Regions from separate parts of the Halobacillus naozhouensis genome, predicted to be linked through region 4. Evidence: riboswitches for the same ligand, from Rfam matches in the RefSeq annotation. Region 4 holds a riboswitch; each other region holds the start of a gene.
The links. A riboswitch is a leader RNA that binds a small molecule or an ion and turns the genes downstream of it on or off. The one in region 4 is predicted to bind thiamine pyrophosphate.

Region 1: linked by a shared signal. The riboswitch ahead of P9989_RS20040 (YkoF family thiamine/hydroxymethylpyrimidine-binding protein) and the one ahead of P9989_RS01470 (thiazole synthase) in region 4 are both predicted to bind thiamine pyrophosphate.
Region 2: linked by a shared signal. The riboswitch ahead of thiT (energy-coupled thiamine transporter ThiT) and the one ahead of P9989_RS01470 (thiazole synthase) in region 4 are both predicted to bind thiamine pyrophosphate.
Region 3: linked by a shared signal. The riboswitch ahead of tenA (thiaminase II) and the one ahead of P9989_RS01470 (thiazole synthase) in region 4 are both predicted to bind thiamine pyrophosphate.

The regions. Positions count from the first base shown of each region.
Region 1 is NZ_CP121671.1:3,922,381-3,926,112, reverse strand. It holds gene P9989_RS20055 (NADP-dependent oxidoreductase) at 1-280, opposite strand, end outside; gene P9989_RS20050 (GNAT family N-acetyltransferase) at 390-1,133, shown strand; gene P9989_RS20045 (DUF4037 domain-containing protein) at 1,419-2,192, shown strand; TPP riboswitch at 2,250-2,353, shown strand; gene P9989_RS20040 (YkoF family thiamine/hydroxymethylpyrimidine-binding protein) at 2,452-3,054, shown strand; gene P9989_RS20035 (ECF transporter S component) at 3,062-3,640, shown strand; gene P9989_RS20030 (ABC transporter ATP-binding protein) at 3,637-3,732, shown strand, end outside.
Region 2 is NZ_CP121671.1:1,561,823-1,565,554, forward strand. It holds gene P9989_RS08220 (hypothetical protein) at 1-823, shown strand, start outside; gene rpsN (30S ribosomal protein S14) at 902-1,171, opposite strand; TPP riboswitch at 1,340-1,440, shown strand; gene thiT (energy-coupled thiamine transporter ThiT) at 1,518-2,090, shown strand; gene P9989_RS08235 (DUF1028 domain-containing protein) at 2,215-3,084, shown strand; gene P9989_RS08240 (sporulation protein) at 3,103-3,732, shown strand, end outside.
Region 3 is NZ_CP121671.1:4,015,437-4,019,168, reverse strand. It holds gene P9989_RS20530 (PucR family transcriptional regulator) at 1-117, shown strand, start outside; TPP riboswitch at 205-316, shown strand; gene thiW (energy coupling factor transporter S component ThiW) at 403-897, shown strand; TPP riboswitch at 903-1,006, shown strand; gene tenA (thiaminase II) at 1,049-1,738, shown strand; gene thiD (bifunctional hydroxymethylpyrimidine kinase/phosphomethylpyrimidine kinase) at 1,735-2,547, shown strand; gene thiM (hydroxyethylthiazole kinase) at 2,538-3,320, shown strand; gene thiE (thiamine phosphate synthase) at 3,310-3,732, shown strand, end outside.
Region 4 is NZ_CP121671.1:251,671-255,402, forward strand. It holds gene P9989_RS01465 (SDR family NAD(P)-dependent oxidoreductase) at 1-747, shown strand, start outside; TPP riboswitch at 833-938, shown strand; gene P9989_RS01470 (thiazole synthase) at 1,027-1,815, shown strand; gene thiH (2-iminoacetate synthase ThiH) at 1,812-2,915, shown strand; gene P9989_RS01480 (thiamine phosphate synthase) at 2,918-3,514, shown strand; gene thiS (sulfur carrier protein ThiS) at 3,511-3,717, shown strand.

The DNA of each region.
Region 1 (3,732 bases), 550 kb from region 4:
GGGATCCTGTCACGATGTCACCGACGGAAAATGCTTCTGCTTTTGATTCGACAACTTGTGCCACTACTCCGCCTTCGATAGGTTCATGTAATTGAAATGGTGCGACATACGACTTCGCATCATTCATGCGGCCTCTCATATAGGGGTCAACCGATACATACAGCAGTTGAACTAGTACTTCGCCATTTTCGGGCTGCTGTGCATCAGCCTCGACAATATCTAAATGTTCATGGGTGGGAGTTCCATCCGGTCTTTGAATCAGTTGAATTTCCCTGTTCATTATCCTCATCCTTTCCATTATTTACATTCCCATTGTATCGTAACCCAAGGGTGGGATGAAAAGGATAGGCTTGAATCAAACGATAATTCTGATTATTGAGGAGGATACTATGAAGGAAAACGCCTTTGATAAGTCGAATTTGTATAAAAAAGTAAAGTTTGTTGAGGGAGAAAATTTCGCAACGGTAGAGAACATCACTCCATTATCACGACAGCAGTTTTTTCAGTTGATAGAATATCTTGTTCACGATGATCACTTTAATAAAGTAGCTACACTCTCTATTTTGTTACCCTCTCCTTCAAAAGAAGTAGAAGAGAGACTGGAGGAAAATGGGTTTATTCTAAATGATGTTATAGTTTCTGTAAAAAGGGAGCTATCAGAAATGAATGGGGCAGAAGGGCCGTTTACCTTACAACCACTGGAAGAAGGAATGGAAGAGTCATTTAAACAAGTATGGTCTCAATCTATGAAAGGTTCATTAAATGGTTCCTCGAGTTTGACGATTGATGAACAATTTAGAAGTGTAGAAAAAGAACTCGGCCCTGACTTTAGGCATACATGTCAAATGGTATATGAAAAGGGGAGGCCGATTGGGGTAGTGATGCCGCATATTGAACCTGGAACAGCAGTAGAAGGGCGATTGTTCTATTTCGGGCTTATTCCCGACGAGCGGGGGAAAGGGAAAAGCAAGGCTTTGCACCGCCAAGCCTTATCTGTTCTGCGAGATAAAGTCGGTGCTGAATATTATATTGGCTCGACCAGCTGCCGAAACGAACCAATGCTAAAGGTATTTGATTACAATGGGTGTAGAGAAGTAGACCGAAGCAACTTGTATAAAAGGAAAATGAGATAGATTATTAATCGGATATCGTCGAATGTGTTTAATGGGTATATATCTATTTCGCTTCATCTACTAATCTTTGGTAACATTAAAGTGTTCATAAGGTCATGTTTGCTTGATTAATTTAAAGTATAACGGAGTTAGGGTAAACTCCACGTTTCTTGGCTGGTCTGATGAGGAAAGTCTTTTGTAAATTTACGTTTACAGGAGAAGCTAATAACTCCGCTTATGTTAGTATGTATTCATCTTTGAAAGACCCGTGGAGGGAAGTCAGCAAAAGGTGGTGGTGATTAGGTGATGAATCTAGAAGAATTGGCTAGAAAAGTGGCAAAGGTATATGAGCAAAATGCTAAGGTGGAAGCTGTTTATATTGCTGGCTCTGTTGCACGTGGCTGGGAGGATAGTTTCTCAGATATCGAGTTGAACGTCCTATGGTCTGAGGGGCCGACAGATCAAGACAGGTTATCAGTAATTGAACAGGTGAATGGAGAGCTGCTAGATTTCTATGGATTTGAAGATGATGAATGGTCCGAAACATTTAAGTTTGAGGGTGTTAAGTTCGAAATAAGCAGCTTTCTCACCGAAACAATTCGTAAGGTGATCAATCGTGTAACAAAAGAATTTGATATTAGTTTAGCTGGTCAATGTTTGATTTCATCGATTCACTACGGCGTTCCTGTAGCAGGCGCTGAATTGATGGATGGTTTCAAGGCCAAAGTCCAGGTGTACCCTGAACAATTGGGACACGTGATGATTGATGCATATTCAGATTTTGGGAATCAATGGAAGAACCGAAGGGTTTTACTAGAACGAGAAGATTGGTTGATGCTTTATTCGGTCATGACAACGATGCAGCGTCATTTGATGGGAATATTATATGGGTTAAATTGCATGTATGTCCATCACCCTGACTTCAAATGGCAGCAACAGACTTTGGATGAAATGAATATTAAACCAACCGATATTACTAAAAGAATGGAACGTGTATTTTTATCGAGCCCAGATCAAGGATTACATGAACTTGAGCAGGTAGTTCAAGAAGTTCAGGAGCTTGTCAGGGAAAAAGAATAGGCTTTACAAATTAATAACCATTGATTACGATGTAAGTGTGACAAAATTGCATAGAGCTAACAACACTAGGGGAGCTGCGTACGCGGCTGAGAGGAAACTGTTTCCGACCCTTAGAACCCGAACTAGATAATACTAGCGTGGGGAAGTGGAGTCGATCGTAGAATGGTAATGATATACACATATACATACGTTCGTAACTGCACTCCCCTGGGGTGCAGTTTTTTTATGCTTTTGCTTACTAATAAGGAGGAAGTTAAACATGAGTGAAGTTTGTGGATCCAGTAATCGAATTGCAGGAAGTTCATTTTCGATCTACCCGATGTCTGATCGTTTTGTAGAGATTATCAAGTCCTCGCTAAATGAGGTGGAAACTTCGAAAGTCTGGATGAAGACAGATGATGTGACAACGACAGTAAGAGGACGGATGATTCATGTGTTTGATGTAACAAAAGCGATATTTTTACAAGCAGCAAAAACAGGGGAACATGTAGTTTTTCAAGCAACCTATTCAATAGGATGTCCAGGTGATTCGGCCGGCGATGTGTACATGGCTGAGGATAATCTAGCGCAAAATGTTTCCACAAGCGGGTTGATCGATCAAGAGGTGGCGGCCAAATTTTCCTTATACCCTATGGGTGGCGGAAACTATATGGATGTTATTTATAGTCAGATTGAAGACATGAAGAAGCGGGGAGTTGAGGTAGGTGAGGCTCATTATTCTACGCGTTTAGATGGAGATGGAAACCGAGTGTTTAATGGGTTGGAGCAAGTATTCCAGCAGACAGATGAGCAAGGTTCTTCTCATACGGTGATGACCGTTACGATCTCTGCAAACAGTCCATCTAAAAAAGGAGGAAAATAAAATGGGACTGGAAAATTGGAAATTGAAAGAAATTGTTGTGATGTCCGTACTTTCCGTAGTATTTGCTGTTGTTTATTTAGCATTTCTGCCTGTTGGAAAGCTGCTGGCTGGACTATTTGGTCCAATTGGATATGATGTGATCTTCGGAATTTGGTTTATCGTCTCTGTCATAGCTGCCTATATTATACGGAAAAAAGGAGCAGCGTTTTTATCGGAAACGATTGCAGCAACTGTAGAAATGCTGCTCGGAAATGCAATGGGGCCGATTTTAATCCTAACAGGGATCATCCAGGGGCTTGGGGCAGAGGCTGCCTTTGCCGTAACAAGGTATAAATCATATAATCTAGCTGTATTAATGTTGGCCGGGGTTGGAGCAGCTGTGTTTAGTTTCATATGGGGGTACTTTCGTTCCGGGTATGCTGTATTTGGAACGGGGTACCTTGTTAGTATGCTTATCGTTCGGATGATAAGTGGTGCGCTCCTTTCTGGTTTGTTAGGGAAGGCCATAGGTGATGCCCTGGCGAAAACGGGCGTCCTGACTGGATTTGCTCTTGGAAAAGAACAGCGAAGGAAGAAGACGGCATGAGGTTATTAGATGTTCATCAACTAAATATCCAGTTTGAACAAGAAAATGACCATGTTTTATCAGAAATAAACTTTTCAATAGATGAGGGGGAA
Region 2 (3,732 bases), 1.3 Mb from region 4:
GGCTGTGAAATCGGGACAAGGCCAAGTGCTAGATCAAAAATATTATGATGAAAGGTATGACATAACCGTCCATTTCAAAAGGGTTTTAACCGATGATAAAGAAACAAAACTCCTTTTGACCTATCATAGTGAAGAGAAAAATTTAAAGAATTATTATATTGACCTTTGGGAAGGTGTCAGTAAGGTTAATTTGATTGTCGGCCATGAAAAGATATCATTAGAAAATGTGGGCTGGGGAAGCCGATATTACAGTAAAACAGAGAACACAGTATACGAGGCCTTATCCTTCGAATCAATAAAAGAATATGAGGGACAGAACATTCGTTTAGAGATTGAAGATTTGACCATCTGGAAAAACGGTGGAAATGGCAGTGTACGGACAACTTGGCCTCTAGAATTCAAGCTTAAGCCTTCTGCCACCTTTGCCAGAGAAAAAACTGAAATCAATAAAGAATTCACTTTTAAAGGTGAAACATACAACATTAAGCAGGTGGAATTTTCTGCCTTAGAAACAAGAGTCGTCGTTACTGGATCTGATATTAAAATTTATACGGATGAAAGTGGAAGACAATATGAAAAGAGAAGTAAACTAGAAAAACTATTCCTTAATCCTAGAGAAACAGGTAAGGAATATGGATACAGAGCTAATAAGAAAAAAGCGGGTGTCTTTTTGAGGTCAGCTGGGAAGAAGGTTGTGCCGATCTATAGTAAGGAAGAGGTACATGATGCAGATAACTATGTAATGGTTTTTGCACCAGTGAAGGATCGGCAAAATTTGATTCTTGAGGTTGGTGAGGATATCGAAATTCCATTAATCGAATAGGACGTCGGTTTACGAAAATTCATGTGACCTTGTAGCAACAGTAAAAAACTCAGAAGCTAAAATAGGCTTCTGAGTTTTTTACCAGCTGGCTTTTTTTACGCCAGGAAGCTGGCCTTTATGGGCAAGTTCACGAAACTTAATTCTTGATAGTCCGAACTGTCTCATATACCCATGAGGTCTTCCTGTAGCGGCACAACGATTATGAAGGCGAGTAGGGGATGAATCCCTTGGCAGTTTGCGCAATGCTTCATAATTACCTTCTGCTTTTAGTTGCTTACGTACTTCTTTATATTTTTCATACGTCGCCTGACGTTTGCGTTCTTTTTGGACCATAGCTTGTTTGGCCATGACAGTTCTCCTCCCTTTAAATAGTAATAATTACGATTTACATTGTATAACTTTGTCCTTTTTTTGTCAAACAGAGAAAGGTAGCCAGTGTCCTCTGATCTTCTTAGTCATTGATAGAATCTAGAGATTGCTTTATAATAGATCCATAGCAAAAAGAGCGAAAGAATATAAGCCTTCAAGGGGAGCTTTAAGCTGAGAGTGAACAGACTTGTTCAGACCCTTCGAACCTGTCAGTTAGTACTGACGTAGGGATGGTGGCTTTTTTGATGGCGATGCAACGGGACTCCTCCATCAGGAAGCTTCCCTGTGGCATCGCTTTTTTTCTATGGAAAAAGGAGGTTGAGGGATGCGAAATAAACGTGTTTTGTTTTTAGTAGAGGTAGCGATTTTTTCGGCATTAGCCATCTTACTTGATATTATTCCATTTCTTTCGTTTAAACTTTGGGCCCAGGGAGGCTCGGTGTCGTTTGCAATGGTTCCCGTATTTATCATGGCGTTTAGGTGGGGGCTTGGCGGCGGAGTGCTGACGGGGCTGCTGCTCGGTTTCTATCAAATTTTATTTGGAGCTTATATTTTGACACCAATGCAAACGTTCCTTGATTATTTTGTAGCGTTTGGTGTGATTGGTCTCGCCGGAATTTTTGCCAGGCCGGTATGGGAAGCGGCCCGCTCGAGAAAGGTAAAGCGAATGGCTGTCTGGCTGGTGTTAGGCGCATTTATCGGCAGTCTGTTCCGCTTCTTAGGCCACTTCGCTGCAGGGATTGTTTTTTATGGAGAATTTGCTCCGCCAGGCCAGCCGGTATGGTTATATTCTCTACTTTATAATGGGGGATATATGCTGCCGGCGTTTATCGTTAGTGCGATTGTATTATGCTTGCTGTTCTCACAGCGGCCGACTTTACTGCTCAATCGCTCGTAAATCAAGAACCTATTTTTTACAGCTTCGTGCTGTGAAAATAGGTTTTTTCTTTTCTCGAGAAAAAATAGAAAGGGAAATCGTTAAAAAAGGTCGAATGAGTGTAGTAGGAAGGGAGTAGAAGACGATGAACCAATCAAACATCATTGCTACGTATTCAATTGTCGGATTTGACCCGGAAACAGAAGAACTTGGGGTTGCTGTTCAGTCGAAATTCTTAGGGGTCGGAGCCGTCGTCCCATGGGCAAAGGCCGGAGTTGGGGCAATTGCCACACAAGCTTTTGCTAATCCAGCTTATGGTCCAGAAGGACTGGAGCTATTAAGTAAAGGCTTGACCGCTCAGGAAGCCGTTGACACATTAATCGCTGGAGATGCAGGTGCTCCTGACCGACAAGTGGGGATTGTGGACGCGCAAGGAAGGGCAGCTACATTTACAGGAAACCGCTGCTATGACTGGGCTGGCGGAGTAACTGGTCAACACTATACCGCCCAAGGCAATATTCTAGTTAATGAAGCCACCGTCACTGAAATGGGAAAGGCTTTTGAGACAAGCATAGGTTCGTTAGCAGACCGTTTGTTGAAAGGGCTTGAAGCCGCGGAACAAGCTGGTGGTGACAGCAGAGGAAGGCAGTCGGCCGCAATTTATGTGGTGAAAGATCAAGGGGGTTACGGTGGGCTGAGTGACGTCTTTATCGATCTAAGAGTTGACGACCATCCCGAACCAGTCCAGGAGTTATTCCGAATCTACCAGCTTCAGCAACTTTATTTTGGGGAATCGAAACGTGAGAATATAAAGGCGCTTGAAGGGGAATTGAAAGATAGGGTCGTCCACCATTTGTATCGAACTGGGTTTTTATCGAATAATGACCCTGATTCTGACGATCTCTACCAGGCCCTTTCGACGTTTCTGCATAGGGAGAACTTTGAAGCCCGTGAGCAGGAACGTGGGTTCATAGATCTTGAAGTCTATGATTTTCTAGATAAAATGGTTGTATAACAGGAAAGGGGAATAGAGATGTTTAAAAAATTAATGGCGCGTGCCGGTATTGGCGCTGCCAAAGTGGATACACAGCTTGAGAAATTGGATTTTCAGCCTGGCGAAGCAGTTGATGGAAAGGTAGTCGTGCAGGGCGGCGAGGTAGATCAAGAGATTGACCAAATCACTGTATTCCTGATGACCGAAGCATTGAGAGAAGCGGACGATAAGAAAATTAAAGAAACAGTCAAGCTGGATGAATATCGGATCTCCGGCGCATTCGTTATTCATGCCAAAGAGACGAAAGAGATTCCGTTTACGATTGAAATTCCGATCCATGCTCCGGCTACATTAAACAGGCTGCCGCTATGGTTTGAAACAGGACTTGATATGCCGATGGCTCTTGACGCGGGGGATCGAGATTACATAAAAATATCTGTCCACCCGTATACGGAATCGATCCTGCAAGCTGTAGAAAGAGAGCTGGGTTTCCGCCTGAAAAAAGTAGAGATGGAATACTCAAGAAGACATGGCTATGTTCAGGAATTTGAGTTTCTCCCTGGCGGTGAATTCAGAGGATATTTAGACGAATTAGAACTGATCTTCTTCCTAGATCATCAAGGCGCTCGAGTATTTTTACAAGTCGATCGTAAGGCAAGAGGCTTGGGT
Region 3 (3,732 bases), 460 kb from region 4:
CACAGATTGCGCAATATTGAACATTTGACAGGCTTATCGTTGTTAAATGCAGACGATATGTTTTTACTGGAACTTAGTGTAAGGTTATGGAAGCTGAAGAAGGTGGAAGAAGAATAACAGGGAGTTTTACTAAAGAATGATTCATGATGACATTCGAAATATTCTCTGTTATGATAAAAGCAACCAAGTGAATAGTTTTGATACATCAACTACTAGGGGGGCCCTAATACGGGCTGAGAGAAAAGCGCAAAAGCTTTTCGACTCTTATGAACCTGATCTGGTTAAGACCAGCGGAGGGAAGTAGTCAGAAGAAATTTCTTATGACTTTATCCGTTCGAAGCCAGGTCCCCCGGGATCTGGCTTTTTTCATGTTCACTCCCCTTCTAAGAGAGGAGGGAAAATATGAATCGAACTCGACTATTAACGACCATGGCTGTATTTGTAGCTATCGGAACGCTTGGTTCGCAAATGCTCTGGTTTCCAGCTGGAATAGCTAAGGCTTATCCTGTTCAACATGCTGTCAATGTTATGGCTGCCGTCACGCTTGGTCCAATTCCGGCCGTTGTGATTGCCTTTATGATCGGCCTGCTTCGCAATCTGCTTGGACTCGGAACTTTGCTTGCGTTTCCAGGAGGAATGATTGGAGCTTTGCTAGCGGGTTACTTTTACAAATGGTCTGGAAAAACCTGGACAGCTGCAGCGGGTGAGGTGATAGGGACTGGATTTATCGGTGCTATGCTCTCCGTGCCTTATGCCAACTTTCTAATGGGAAGTTCTGCGGGGGCATTAGCCTTCTTGCCGTCCTTTCTCATCAGCAGTACAACTGGTGCAGTGATCGGTTGGTTCGTAGTATCAAAGGTTCGTCAAAACCATGCAATTCCTCAAACAAATCTATAATCTTCGGAAACTACTAGGGGTGCAAGTATGCTGAGATAAGGAATTTCCCTTTATCCCTTTGAACCTGATCTGGCTAATACCAGCGTGAGGGAAGTAGCCTCATCTCAAAGCATCTTTCAGTGGCTTCCTATAATCTAAGGAGGCAAATTCTATGACATTTACTGAAACATTACGAAAAGAAAATAACGAACTATTTGAAGCCATTTTTCGCCATCCATTTGTTGATGGTATTGGAAAAGGTGAAGTACCGCAAAAAGTATTGGCTCATTATATTAAGGCTGATTATGAGTATTTAAATGCCTTTATGCACGTTTATGGTGTTGCAATATCAAAATCAACTGAGCGCCGTGATATGGGCTATTTCAGTGAACAAGTCGGGTTTGTGCTAAACAGTGAAACCCACCCTCATCACAACTTTTGCGATGTCATCGGTGTAGGTTATGACGAATTGCAAGGTTACCCGCTGCCGCCAACAGCTGATCATTATGTTAAACACATGATGTATCATGCTCAAATGGGAGGGCTCGGAGAAATTCTCGCTGCCTTGCTTCCGTGTCCATGGACTTATCTCGAAATCGGCAACCATTTGATGAAAAAATATCAGCCAACACCTAATCATACGTTCTACCCGTGGATAGATTTCTACGCAAATGAGGAGTTTGATACGCTGTCCATGGCCATGCGTGAACGCCTCAATGAGCTGGCCGAAGAGGCTTCAGAAAGTGAGCTGAAACGGATGAAGGATGCCTTTCGCAAGAGCTGTCAGCTCGAGTTAAACTTCTGGGAAATGGCGTACACTTGTGAAGAATGGCCGACAGGAGAGGCGGTGACCTCAACATGAATCAAGCGGCTTGTGCATTAACGATTGCCGGCACGGACCCAAGTGGCGGTGCGGGCATTCAAGCTGATTTAAAAACATTTCAAGAATTAAAAAGCTATGGCATGAGCGTTATTACCTCGGTTGTCGCTCAGAATACGACAGGGGTGAAGGATATCCACGACATGCCTATTGATATGCTAAAGAAACAATTAGAAGCCGTTTCTTCAGATATGCCCATTCATGCGTTTAAAACAGGAATGATAGCAAGCATTGAAATGATGAAGGCCATCAAGAGTTGGCTGCCAGCAGTCGCAGCTCCATATGTCATGGACCCTGTAATGATGGCCCAAAGCGGCGACCCTTTGATGGAAGAGGAGTCACGCTTGTGGCTTCGTGATAATTTGCTGCCTTACACAACACTCGTCACGCCAAACATTCCTGAAGCGGAGGATATTATAGGTGAGTCCATACAAAGCATCGAAGATATGAAAGAAGCAGCTGAGCAAATTGTTACGAGTTTCGGAGCAAGTGCTGCCTTAGTAAAAGGGGGGCATAGAAAAGGCCAAGCCATAGATGTTCTATTTGATGGTTCTGACATTCATACTTTTTCAAGTAAGCGAATTGATACAGAAAACACGCATGGAACAGGCTGTACGTATTCTGCTGCTATCACTGCCCATTTAAGTCACGGCACATCTCTTATAGAAGCTATCGAACAGTCCAAGTATTTTGTTACGGAAGCGATCCGACATTCGTTTGAACTTGGTCAAGGAAGCGGACCAACGAACCACTTCGCAACAAGGGAAGAGGTGTTTAATAAATGGCTGTAAATGTGGTTTCTAACGTGCGGAATAAACAGCCGCTCATTCATCATTTAACGAACCAAGTGGTGATGAATTTTAGTGCCAATGGTTTGCTGGCTTTTGGCGGGTCACCTATCATGGCTATGGCGATGGAAGACGCAGCTGATATGGCAAATTTATCGGACGGTGTATTAATTAATATGGGAACACTGACAGTGCCACAGGTCCAATCCATGATACTGGCTGGGAAAGCTGCAAATAAGAAGGGAATCCCAGTAGTGATTGATCCTGTAGGCGTAGCAGCAACTCCCTTTCGTACGAAAGCTTTTGATCAAATTGTAGCAGAAGTACAACCTGCAGCTATTAAAGGAAATGCAGGCGAGCTCTCTCACCTCATAGGCATTCCTTTAAAAACGAAAGGGGTAGACTCTATTGATTCAGGAAATCCAGAGGAGATTGCCGTTAAAGTTGCGCAGGAATTTGATACTTTAGCGATTGTCACTGGTGAAGTTGATGTGATCTCAAATGGAGAAGAGACAGTCTTCAATGAAACAGGAGATGCTTTATTATCTAAAGTAACTGGAGCGGGATGCTTGCTGGGATCCATTGTAACGGCCTGTCTGTCAACGGATGGCACGCCTCTTCAACAGGCTTATGCTGCCGTTAAATTTTATGGGCTGGCCGCGGAATGGGCTGCCTCGAGGCCTGGAGTGGAAGGTTCCGGGACTTTTGCCGCTTGTTTTATTGATGCTCTGGCTATGGAAGTCTCACAGCTTGAGGATTTTCTTCATGAATCTTAGAAAGAGATTGAGGAAATATCTTATTATGGGCAGCCAGAATTGTCCCCGTGACCCAGTAAAAATTCTAGAAGAGGCAATTGCCGGTGGGATAACGGCATTCCAATTTCGGGAAAAGGGCCTAGGTTCGCTTAAGGGTGAGGATAAGCTGTCGCTTGGCCAGAAACTGCGCAAGCTTTGCCGGCAGCATGATGTGTTGTTTATTGTAAATGACGATAGCGTTTTGGTAGATCCTTTGGAAGCGGATGGAATTCATGTGGGGCAGGAGGACATGAGCGTTAAGCAGCTGCGCTCGACTTTTCCTAATAAAATTATCGGTTTATCCGTATCAAATGAAGCTGAGTTGAAAGAAAGCTCAGTCGATGTCGTTGATTATCTGGGTGCTGGTCCGGTATTTGGAACGTCAACGAAGCTA
Region 4 (3,732 bases):
GCTACAGGAGGAATTGGGTATGCCACAGTAAAAGCAGCTGTTCAAGCTGGAGCTCATGTAACGATCACAGGACGAAGAGAGGAGAATTTAAATGAACTTAAGAATGAGTGTGAAGACGTAAACGAATCTGTACATGTATATGCTCATCCTGCTGACCTTAATGATGATAAAAGTCGTAATCAATTAGTTGAACAAGCGGTGAAGGAAAACGGGCCAATTACGGGTCTTGTCAATTCAGCGGGAGTGGTTGGCGGTGGTCCTCTCGACAACTTAACGGAACAAGATCTTCGCCAGGTGATGGAGTTAAATTATTTTTCTACCGTACTTTTCACCCAACTTGTCTATGAAAGAATGAAGCCTCAGAAAGCAGGAGCCATTGTCAACTTGTCCTCATTATCAGGACTGCGCGGTACGTATGCAAACACAGCCTATAGTGCCTCGAAGTTTGCTATAACTGGATTTACCCAATCTTTCGCTGTCGAAGCAATTGAACACAACATTCGGGTAAATGCCGTTTGTCCAGGTTATGTCGATACTGATATGGGTCGAGACTCCATTCGTTCCAAAGGAGAACGGAATAAAAGAAGTTTTGAAGAGCAATTAAAGGTGGCGGAAGACGGAATTCCTTCTAGTAGGATTTCTACAGCCGAAGAAGTAGCGAATACAATTGTGTTTTTGTTGTCAGAGGCAGCCGGGAACATCGTCGGTGAGTCTGTAAAAATTTCTGGTGGAAGTGTAATGAGGTGAAAAAATACAGGAAGTTGTTTCCAAAGTGAAATAGTTTTGCTATCCTTTAAGTGAATGGTCCAAAAAATTTTCAACAATTGAATAGGAAAAAAGCTAGGGGTGCCAGGCATGTGGCTGAGAGGAAGAGTAATTCCGACCCTTTGAACCTGATTTTGGTTAGAACCAGCGTAGGGAAGCTTCCGAGACTCAATGTATTGTGTAATGCATAAGGTTAATTCGAAGCTCACCCTAGCGCAGGTGAGCTTTTTTTTATTGAAAAATGAAGGAGGAGGAGATGTGATGAAGGATCCATTGGTCATTGCAGGGGAAGAGATTGAAAGTCGTTTGTTTACAGGGACTGGGAAATTTGCGAACCATAATGAGATGCACGAGGCAATTGAACAGTCTCATTCACAAGTGGTTACAGTAGCGATAAGAAGGGTGGATTTAACTGGTTCCGGCAAGCATATCGTCAGCGACATTCCTAAAAAGGTGACCTTAATGCCGAATACTTCAGGGGCGAGGACGGCTGAAGAAGCGGTGCGGATTGCCCGGCTTGGAAAAGCTAGCGGAATGGGCAGTTGGGTGAAAATTGAGGTGATTTCCGATCAAAAATACCTTCTGCCGGACAATGAGGAGACAATTAAAGCCACGAAAGCGCTGGTTGAGGAGGGGTTTGTTGTTCTGCCTTATATGAGTCCTGATTTAATGGCCGCTAAACGTATGGAAGAAGCTGGGGCAGCTGCCATCATGCCGTTGGGGTCCCCAATTGGCTCCAATCGGGGGATCCGCTTGAAAGAAATGATTCGGATTATGATTGACGAAATCCATGTACCCATTGTGGTGGATGCAGGTATTGGCAGGCCATCTGAAGCTGCGGAGGCGATGGAAATGGGAGCAGATGCTGTGCTTGTGAATACAGCTATTGCTACTGCGGATGACCCTGTGGCTATGGCGAAGGCTTTTGACATGGCCGTTAGAGCCGGAAGATTAGCTTATCGGACAGGGCTTGAGCCATCATCAATTCAGGCGAAAGCTTCTTCCCCGCTTACAGGATTTTTAACGCCAACAGGAGGTGGGGATCAATGAGTTTCTATAACGTATATGAAAAGCTGAAAGACCAGCCGTTTCACACATGGTTTAATGAGGTGACAACGACTGACGTCGAGAAAGTTTTGCGAAAAGACCGACTAACGGAATCGGATTATCTCACTTTACTGTCCCCTGCCGCGGAAGGATATATAGAAGAGATGGCTCAGAAAGCGCATCGAGTCACATTGCAGCACTTTGGCTACACGATGCAGCTGTTTCTACCGCTCTATGTGTCCGATTACTGTGTAAATACATGCAAATACTGCAGCTTCAGTGTCGATAACGTTTTCCCTAGAAGGCGGTTAACGATGGAAGAAGTAGAAGAGGAGGCTCAAGCGATTGCAGCAATGGGGATTGAACAAATTATCATTCTCTCGGGAGAGTCCCGTATTCATTCATCTGTTGATTACCTGACGAAAATTTTGAAGGTGCTTAAGAAGTATTTCTCATCCGTAGGGCTCGAAGTTCAGCCGATGGATCGGGAAGATTATGAAAAATTAGTGGGGAGCGGGATTGACGCTCTGACAGTTTTTCAAGAAACCTACGATGAAAATATATATCGTGCTTTGCATACAAAAGGGCCGAAGCGGTTTTACAACTATCGATTAGACACACCAGAGAGAGGGTGTCAGGCTGGAATGAGGTCTGTCACGATTGGTGCTCTGCTTGGTCTTAATGATTGGCGTAAGGAAAGTTATATAGCTGGATTGCACGGACATTATCTTCAAGATAAATACTTGGAAACTGAAATTGGGATGTCGTTCCCAAGGGTTCAGCCGAATGCGGGGAGCTTTCAACCCGAAGTTCATGTAACCGATAAAAATATGGTTCAGGCTATGCTTGCGTTCAGGTTATTTCTACCACGGGCAGGTATTATAGTATCAACGCGTGAAACTCCCCAACTACGCGATCAACTGATTCCGCTTGGGGTGACCAAAATGTCGGCTTCTTCCTCAACTGAAGTTGGAGGATATGCTCAACCTGAGGAGACTCAGAGCCAATTTGAGATTTCTGACGAACGTTCTGTCGAGGAGATTCGTCAGTTGCTTCATAAAAAAGGATATCAACCAGTTATGAAAGACTGGCAAATCGTGTAGAGATGGAATTTCATGTGATCTCAAATGGCAAATGGCCAATGAATCAGTTCGCTGACAAAATCGCCCCGCTTCATGGTGAGGATGTATTTTTTCATATAAGGGAAAAACGGAGGAGTGCAGAAGAAATCTCACAGGGAATCATCGAGATGCGGAAACGAGGAACAGCGTCTGAACAGATTGTTGTCAATGACCGTGTAGATATTGCGCATTGTTTTGGAACTGGGGGCGCCCAGCTCACGAATCAAAGCTTAAGCGTAAGAGATGTGCTTCAATATTTTCCTTCCTTACGAATTGGAAAGTCCGTGCATTCCATTAAAGAAGCTCAACAGGCAGAAGGTGAGGGGGCTGATTACGTTATGTTCGGTCACATTTATCCGACTTCCTCAAAGCCAGGCAAAGAGCCGCGGGGATTGAGGCTGTTACAAGAGCTGACCGATTCGGTTACGTTGCCGGTTATTGCGGTAGGAGGGATTAAACCGGAACATGCTCCGGACATACAAGAGGCTGGTGCAGCAGGGATAGCGGTTGTATCTGGTTTGTTGGATGCAGACGATGCGGTGAAACAATATGAGTGGTACAGGAAAGGATGGGGTTCATGATGACCATACAGGTAAATGGAGAATCTCTAAAGTGTCCAGAAAACGTTATGACGTTGACGGATCTCTTAGATTTTTACAAGTTGGATGGACAAATGGTGATCATTGAGTATAATCAAAAGATTGTACAACGGAAAAGGTATTCGAATGTTTACTTACAAAAGGGTGATCGGATTGAATTGGTTCATTTTGTCGGAGGCGGTTAAGCTCAATTGAAATTA